Thiocapsa rosea: one gene and its partner. The protein of the gene in region 1 interacts with the protein of each later gene in a pairwise test. Links are inferred from orthologs where the notes say so. Each region holds a gene or a part of one and is shown on either strand. Other genes may lie near its edges.

The links. The genes of interacting proteins can lie anywhere in the genome.
Region 2: the proteins of rpe (region 1) and BDD21_RS14150 interact in binary tests that used the Escherichia coli proteins (3 or more experiments, as listed by UniProt). The link is inferred for Thiocapsa rosea from one-to-one orthologs.

The regions. Positions count from the first base shown.
Region 1 is NZ_RBXL01000001.1:1,226,482-1,230,774, forward strand. Bases 820-3,817 are described here. They hold rpe (ribulose-phosphate 3-epimerase), read right to left. Parts: upstream 2,662-3,817; coding sequence 1,978-2,661; downstream 820-1,977. Other genes in these bases: trpE (anthranilate synthase component I), read right to left, coding at 820-833; BDD21_RS05700 (phosphoglycolate phosphatase), read right to left, coding at 1,167-1,835; djlA (co-chaperone DjlA), read right to left, coding at 3,554-3,817. Also shown: more of trpE, read right to left, coding at 1-819; more of djlA, read right to left, coding at 3,818-4,293. UniProt on the Escherichia coli protein: Catalyzes the reversible epimerization of D-ribulose 5-phosphate to D-xylulose 5-phosphate.
Region 2 is NZ_RBXL01000001.1:3,158,801-3,163,041, reverse strand. The notes cover bases 804-3,749. They hold BDD21_RS14150 (adenosine kinase), read right to left. Parts: upstream 2,800-3,749; coding sequence 1,807-2,799; downstream 804-1,806. Other genes in these bases: BDD21_RS14145 (DNA internalization-related competence protein ComEC/Rec2), read right to left, coding at 3,036-3,749; BDD21_RS14155 (hypothetical protein), read right to left, coding at 804-1,636. Also shown: tRNA (adenosine(37)-N6)-threonylcarbamoyltransferase complex dimerization subunit type 1 TsaB, read right to left, coding at 1-177; more of BDD21_RS14155, read right to left, coding at 704-803; more of BDD21_RS14145, read right to left, coding at 3,750-4,241. UniProt on the Escherichia coli protein: Catalyzes the ATP-dependent phosphorylation of fructoselysine to fructoselysine 6-phosphate. Functions in a fructoselysine degradation pathway that allows E.coli to grow on fructoselysine or psicoselysine.

The sequences.
Region 1 (4,293 bases):
AGATCGAGAAAGTACATGTAGGGCGACGGATTGAGCCCGCGCAGCGCACGATAGAGATCCAGCGGCGGCGCCTGGAAGGGGATGGAGAGACGCTGCGAGATGACGACCTGCATGCAGTCGCCGGCCAGGATGTAGCCCTTGATGCGCTCGACGGCGTGCTTGAACCCGTCCTCGGTGAAGCCGGAGACGAAGTCGGCCTCGCTCACCGTGCGCCCCGGCTCGGACGAGCGCCGCGGAGCGCCGCTGCGCATCCGCTCGCACAGCGCATCGATGCGCGCCTCGCCGGCCTCCAGGGTATCCCCGGCGCTCGGATCAAGGTTCAGGATGATGTACATCCGCCCGCTGAGATTGTCGAAGACGACCACCTCGTCGGAGACCATCAGCAGGATGTCCGGCGTACCCAGTTGATCAGGGTTGGGGCAGGTCGCCAGACGCGGCTCGATGTAGCGAATGGTGTCGTAGCCGAAATAGCCGACCAGACCGCCGGTAAAGCGCGGCAGGCAGGCCAGGTCCGCAACCTTGAAACGCTGCTGGTAGGCGTCGATCCAGGCCAGCGGATCGGCCGTCTCGACGGACTCGATGACCGCGCCGTCACGCTCGACGCGGATCTCGTGGCCGCTCACCCGCAGCAGGGTGCGACAGGGCAGGCCGATAATGGAATAACGCCCCCACTTCTCCCCGCCCTGCACGGATTCGAGCAGGTAGGAGTAAGGCCCCTCGGCGAGCTTGAGATAGACGCTGAGCGGCGTGTCGAGGTCGGCAAGGACCTCGCGCAGAATCGGAATACGGTTGTGGCCCTGGTCGGCGAGGGCGCTAAAGGCAGCGGGGGTCATCGGGGTCTCCGAGCAATGGGATTCAAGGCAGGTCGGAACGCGGTCTCAACCTCGCCATCGCCACCCGTTCATCGCTCGCATCGTCCCAGTTTTCATAGAGTGGTTAGTGGTTAGTGGTTAGTGGTTAGTGGAGCGGTGCAGAGATTCCGAGACCGTACGAGATCATTTTCGTTGTCGTTGTCGTTGTCGTCATCGACCATCGATACGATGACGATGACGATGACGATGACGACAACGACAACGAACAGTCTCGACACATCTGTCGTACTGCACTGGAGCAGTCTGGAGGATGGGTTTCGCTTTCGCTCTACCCATCCTACGCGCTCGAAAATATTACGCGGCCAGAAATTGCTTGAGCTCGACCATGGAGTCGATCACCGCGTCGGGCTTGGCCTCGCGGATATCATGACCGTGGTTGTAACCGTAACTCATGCAGATGATCCCGAAGCCCGCAGCGCGCGCGGCCTTCACGTCGCTCACCGAGTCGCCGATCATGAGCGCGTCTGCAGGCTCGACACCGAAGTGTTGTGCCGCGTGCAACAACGGCATGGGATCCGGCTTCTTCTTGGGTAGCGTATCACCACTCACCACAAGGCCGAAATTCTCGCGGATCCCCAGATCACGCAGCAATGGCTCGGTAAACTGAGCCGCCTTGTTGGTCACGCAACCGAGCTGATAACCCGCCCCCTTCATGAAGGAGATGCCCTCGATCACGCCCGGATAGAGCACCGAGCGCTTGGAGGTGTTCTCCGCATAGAGCTCCAGAAAGATCGGGAGCGCCGCCTCGAAATCCGCCTCGTCCGGCTCGCCGTCGAGCTGTCCGATCAACGCCCGGCGCACCAGACGCTCGACGCCGTTCCCGACCCAATTCCGCACGGCCGCTTCCCCGTGGGGCGGACGACCGAGCCGCGCCATCATGGCGTCGACACAAAAGGTCAGATCCGGGACGCTGTCCACCAGCGTGCCATCCACATCGATCAGGATCATCTTCGGTCGCAGCATGCGGTCACAGCTCCAGACTCAGCAACACAATCGGACACACCATTCAGGCCCTTTATCACCTGAACCGCGTCGACTCGAATCGCGACGGGAAGTATAGCCGCATCGACCAAACCCCCACCCCGACCTCAGCCCCGGACGCGGTTCAGCGATCCATCTGCTCGCGCATCTCACGAATAATGCTGTCGTAGCGATGCGGATCGCTGTCACGGCCCTTGCCGAAGATCCCGGAGCCGGAGACGAAGGTGTCCGCGCCAGCCGCTTTGATCTCGCCGATGTTGTCCGCCTTCACGCCGCCGTCGACCTCGAGCCGAATGTCGAGCCCGGAGGCGTCGATCATCTTGCGCGCGGCGCGCAGCTTGTCCATCGTCGCCGGGATGAAGCTCTGTCCGCCGAAGCCGGGGTTCACCGACATCAGCAAGATCATGTCGATCTTGTCCATCACATAATCGAGATAGCTCAGCGATGTGGCCGGGTTGAAGACCAGACCGGCCTTACAGCCCTCGCTGCGGATCAACTGGAGGGTGCGGTCGATGTGCTCGCTCGCCTCCGGATGGAAGGTGATGTAGGTCGCGCCCGCGGCGGCAAAGTCCGGGATGATCCGATCGACCGGCTTCACCATCAGATGCACGTCGATCGGCGCGGTCACGCCGTGCTTGCGCAGCGCCTCGCAAACCAGAGGGCCGATGGTCAGGTTCGGCACGTAATGGTTGTCCATCACGTCGAAATGGACGATGTCCGCCCCGGCGGCGAGCACATTGTCGACCTCCTCGCCGAGCCGGGCGAAATCCGCCGAGAGGATGGACGGTGCGATCAGATCAGGCGTCATGCTGGTGTCCCCTAAGATCTCGCTTACCGCGGCACACGCGCCTCGGCCCGGATCCATTTTGATGTTGAAAGTGACCGGGTGGCCGCGGGTGGTTACCCACCCGCGGCTCCCACAGATCCGGACGTGCGGGACTACCGCATCCGGCTCCTCGGTTGAGCGCTCGCTGCACGACAACTGTCGCACACCCGATGGACCATTCAGCCCATGTCGCGATCTCCTGTCGTTCTGTTCAGATGGTCAGGTGACTCGATGTTCACGCCATCGTCCCTTCAGAAGGTGTCTCAACCGATCGGCCGCTTCCCTCCCATGGGTCCGCTCGGGTGCGTTCCCCACGCTCAACGGTACTATCAGCCGACTCTGACTGCTCAGTCGCCATCGCGCCGCACTTCGTTGCCTTCGCTTGGCGCTACCTTGCCGTCGGTCCTGTTCGCTCCCGTCGGCCGGACCAGCGCCGTCGGGCCGGGGCGGCTTCTTACGCGGTGCCCGCGCCGCGTCTCGGGCAAGGAGCAACTGAGCGCTCCCAGGTTCCTGGACGACCCGTGCGTACATGCCCTGCTCTTAGACCCCGGCGGAGTCTCGACATCAGGCCGTTACGATGCCGAAACTGTTGCCTTCCGGTGTTCCGAATACGTCGGCTCCGCTGAACTCAGTAACGGGGCTCCATCACACGGCCTGCACGCCCCCTGTGTACGCTTCGCAGGCGGGATCGCTCCCGCACCACACAACACTCGGTTCCGGTGGATGGCCACTCCTTACCGGCTCGGGACTTGCACCCGGTGGGTCGCAAAAAGGAGTTTCCGATTGGCTTATCCGTTCGCTATCTTCCTCTCCTTCCAGGCTTTGCCTGGCGCAACGGAACTCTAACCTAAGCGGGCCGGATTTTCACTCGGCACTAGGCCGCCCGCGCCTCCGTGATGGTCTCGTAGGCACGCCGGATCTCCTGCGTCTTCAGCGAAGCCATGCGCATCGCCTCCTCCGGCAGACCCTTCGCCATCAGCTTGTCCGGGTGATGTTGACTCATCAGGCGCCGATACGCCGTCTTGATCTCCGCATCGCTCGCCTTGGGGCCGACCCCCAGGGTCGCGTAGGCGCTGACGAGCGGCGCCGGTCTTGACGCTGACGAGGATCTGCCGCGGCCGGCCTGCCCAGTCGCACCGGCATACATCCGCTGCTGCAGCACCAAAAGGTTCTCGAGCTGCCGATAGGCGAAGGCCGAGACGTTGAGCCCGCGCCGAATGGTCTCGAGCGCGCGCCGCTGGTCCGGCGTCGGGGCGCCGTCCACATAGGCGGTCAGGAGCTGCACCTCGAGGAACAGGTGAATCAAGGTCCCTTGACCCGTGCAGACGGCCTTCAACGCAGCGATGGCGCCCGCCAGATCGAAGTCGGACGATTTACCTTGGTTGAAAAGATCGATCGCCACGCGGCGCTGGTCGGTACCCAAAGACATCCGATCCATCACGGAACGCGCCAAGGCGACCTCGGCCTCGCTGACACGCCCGTCGGCCTTGGCGACATGGCCCATCACCAAGAAGGTCGTCTCGAAGAAACGCGCCTGGACCCGTGCCCGTTGCGCACCCGTCAAGGCGGGTCGCCGCGGACCGCCGATCCAGCCCCGATCCACGCCCTGACCCA
Region 2 (4,241 bases), 1.9 Mb from region 1 along the record:
CGCGTCCAGTGCGTCGAGACGCGTCCCGGCAGTCTCCAGCACCTGCTGCATCATGCCCAGGATCAGTTCGCCGTGTCGACGCGGAGCGGTTTCGAGCACCTGCTCGATGCGCTCGCCCGAGAGCAGGGCCGCCGAGCAGGCGTCGCCCGAGGTATCGATCGCGAGGAGAGTCGTCATGGGTCAGGAAGGGAATCGCTTCAACCTAAGGAATGCTTGGTTGCGATTCTATACGGAGTCGGCGCCGAGCTGCGGATATCCGATCGACCCGCGGTGCTCGAAATACGGTGATTTCCGGGAATAGTCATCCCGACTGCGAGTGCCTGGAAGGCATCGAGTCCCTGATGCCGTCCGTCTTGAACAAACCGTCGCAGAGTTTTTCGTTGTCGTTGTCGTTGTCGTTGTCGTGCGGAATCCGATTACGATTACGATTACGACAACGACAACGAGAACATCGACAAGCGTGGGAACGGTACTCTTTTGTCGAGGTGTTTGACGTGTTTTCGAACCCTTCCTAAACCGCGCCCGGTGCAGTATGCGTCGTTTGTTGGATTGGCGTGGCCGCGCCGGCTCCGACGAGCGTCGGCGTGGGCGCGGTTTAAAATATTGAAAAATATTGAATGTTTAAACCGCGTCTCACCGAGATCGAGGACATCTCCGAAGCCAAACGCAACATGAAAATGACGCATGTCGCTCTGGGCGCGGTTTAACAGGTAGACGGGCAAACACCCCGGTCGCGAGCGAAGGCTTCCGACAGGCGGGCGGAGTCGAGCATGCGCACAAAATCCTCGGGCGGGAACAAGACCCAACCGCGAAAATCAGGGCTCAATGGCCCGGTGCACTCGCATGGCGGGGCGTCGTCGGCGAGATCCACCAGCCATAGTCCGCGCTGACCGGTCAGACCGAATGGGTTTTCCAAGCGGGTTTCGACCGCCCAAGTGCGCAGCCCCTGCAGGTGATCCCGGATCGCGGTCACGAAAACTTGCGCGATGAGTCCGAGCAAAAGGACCTCTTTGTATCTCAGCTCGATCGACTTCACACCCTGATGTGCGACGTCGAGACCGGCCTCCCTCGAACCCTCGGGCGCTCGCAGATACCTGGTGCTCACGACGAGCCGCACCGACAGGGCATGAAGATCGCGCCAAGATCCGGCGGGAAGCGGGATCTGCAGGCGCGCGGCATGTCGGATCTGATGCTGAAAGAAATGGAACAGGTTACGGACCGCCCAGGCGTTCAAATCGGCGTCCGGAGCGCGTTGGCGATCTGCGGCCTGCTCGATGGCCGCCGCAAGGTTGCGGAACATCAGCCGATAGAGACGCCCCTCGAATAGCGATCCGGGTCCGCCGGTTCGCGCGCCCGTCTCCTCGCCGAGGTGCTCGCAGGCATCCAGCAAGGGTGTCTTCCAGGCATGCAGGATTCGCAGTCGTGCGGCGGCGTCCAAATCGCACGCCAGCAAGGCTTCCAGCATCTCGGTCAGCTTCGCGGGTGAGATCCGCGCCCCGACCGACGGCAGGGTCGCCAGCACGCTGCTCGCAGACTCGAGATGACCCGACGAGACAGGCTCGCCGACCGCGATAGACAGGGTCATCCCCGACGGCAAACCGGGCGCGGGTCGAGCAGCGGTCTTCAAGGTCATCATTCCAAATCCGCGGGTCGATGACGAACCGCCGCGGATCTCTCGATCGACAGGTCCGCGGATAACCCTCCCCTGGAGCAAGTTCGTACGCTGAGCAGGATCCTTTAGCCGAATGCTAGCCCCGACCGACCGACTCGAACTGCCGACCGCTCCGCAGATTCAAAAAGGACCGATCAGCTGTCGAACCGTCTCAAGATCGCTTGCGTCTCGTCGGCGGAGATCCTCGGGCCGAGACTCGTCACCAGCTTCGCCGAAGCCGCGGAAGCGAGATTGCCTGCCCGCGCGTAATCCCAGCCTTGCCCGAGACCGTAGAGGAAGGCGCCCGCGAACATGTCCCCCGCACCGACCGTGTCCACGGCCTTGACCTTGATCGGCGCGATCTCGATCAGGCGCTCGCCGTCCCAGACCAAAGCACCGTCCGGCCCGCGCGTGATGGCGAAGGTCCGGCTGATGCCCTTGAGATACTCCACCGCGACACCGAGGTCCTCGCTGCCGGCCATGCCCATCGCCTCGAACGCGTTGGCGAAGAGCAGATCCACCCCGGAGCCGATCATCTCGAGTAGGCCGGACTTGAAGAACTTCACCATGTTCGGATCGGACAACGAGATGGCGGTCTTCACCCCCGCCGCGTCGGCGATCCCCTTCGCGATGATGGACGCCTCCCGAGCAGCATCCGAGGTCACCAGATAGCCCTCCGTGTAGAACCACTCCGAATCGCGCAGCGCGTCCTCGACCAGCTCCCCGACGGACAGGGCGCCGCTGACCCCCAGGAAGGTGCACATGGTGCGATCGCTGTCCGGCGTGACCAGGACGACGCAACGCCCGGTGTGTCCCTCGTCCTTGCGGGTGTGGTTGTTGGTGTCGACACCGCCTCGGACCAGATCGTCCATGTAGAAATGACCCAGCTCGTCGTCGGCCACCTTGCAGGAGTAGAAGGCTTTCCCGCCGAGCTGGCTGAGCGCAATGACCGAGTTCGCGGCCGATCCGCCCGACCCGCGACGCGGTTGGTGATGCTTGAGATGCGACATAATGGCCGATTGCTGCGCCTCGTCGACCAGGGTCATGACACCCTTGTCGATCCCCAGGATGCCGAGATCCGTCGCGTCCACCTCGTATTCCATATCCACCAACGCGTTGCCGATGCCGTAGACCTGATATTTCGCCATGTATCCCTCGTCTCCTCGCCGAAAAGGCGTCAGTGTATAACCGATCCGGATGAATCGCTTGCTGCCAATCAGTGAACCTCGGCACCCGGGGGCCAGCTCGAAATGACTCTCACGGAGACGCGGAGGGCACGGAGAATCCGAGATCTGTCCTTCGTGCGCTCCGCGTCTCCGTGGCTCCGTGAGAGGTTTCGGAAACCGGCTTCGTCGGCATCCGCGAACACAGGTCTCGACGCGGCTCAGTTGTTCGGGTATCCGTCCGCGCGATGGGTCCAGAATCGGCCGGCGCGCTCGCGCCATGTCCGGGGACCTTCGATGGTGCCGTCCAGCCCGAGCCGCAGCTCGATGGCGCCGACGAGACCCGTGTCGAGTGCCGGGATGCCGCGCGCCGAGACCCGCTCGCGCACCTCGGCGACGGGGAAGCCGAAATGGTTGGCGTACCCCGCGGCGTAGAGGACAAGCCCGGGCGCGACCGCGTCCAAAAACTCCGGATGCGTCGAGGTCGCGCTGCCGTGGTGACCGGCGACGAGCACATCGCTGGCGAGCGCATCCCCCCAGTCGCGGGCCAGGCGGCGCTCGACCCTGGCCTGGATGTCGCCGGTGAGGAGGATCGAGCGCCCCCCGGTCTCCATACGCAGCACGCAGGAGGCGTCGTTGCCGCGGAGCTCTGCATCGGGCGGGTGGATGAACCGAAACGTCACACCGGACCAGTCCCAGCCCTCCCCTGTCCGGCAGGGCACGACACCCGGCACACCCAGACGCGCCGGCTCTCCGCTGTCGATCCGATCGATCGGGACCCGTTTGGCCAAACCGGCCAGACCACCGGCGTGATCGCGGTCGGCATGGCTGACGACCAGACGCTCGATCCGGCGCACCCCTTGTGCCGCCAGAAAGGGCACAATCACCGCGCTGCCCGTATCGAAGCCGCTCGGAAACCCGGGACCCGTATCGTAGACGAGCGTGCCCTCGCGGGTGCGCACCACGGCGGACAGGCCAAGGCCGACGTCCAGCAGCGTAAACCACGCCTCGCCGTCGCTCGGCTGGGGTGTGCGCAGGACGAACATCGGAACCACGAGCAGCAGACCGAGCCAGCGCCCCGGAAGTCCGCGCGGCGCGAGCATCAGCGCAGCACCGGCGCCTGCGGCCAGCCAGACCCAGAGCGAACGCTCGGGCAGCATCATCGCGGCCCATGGTAAGGCCGCGATCCAGGCAAGCCCGTCCAGACACCACCCGAGCAGATGCGCTGTCCACTGCAACGGCCACCCGGAGACCGCGCCGAGTCCGGGAACGAGGCTCAGCAGACTGGTGACCAAAACCAGCGGTAGCAGGATCAGACTGAAGAGCGGCACGGCCACCAGATTCACCGGCGGCGCAATGAGCGAGGCCCGCCCGAAGAGCAGAAACAGCAGCGGCAAGAGACCGATCCCGACGGCCCACTGGGCGCG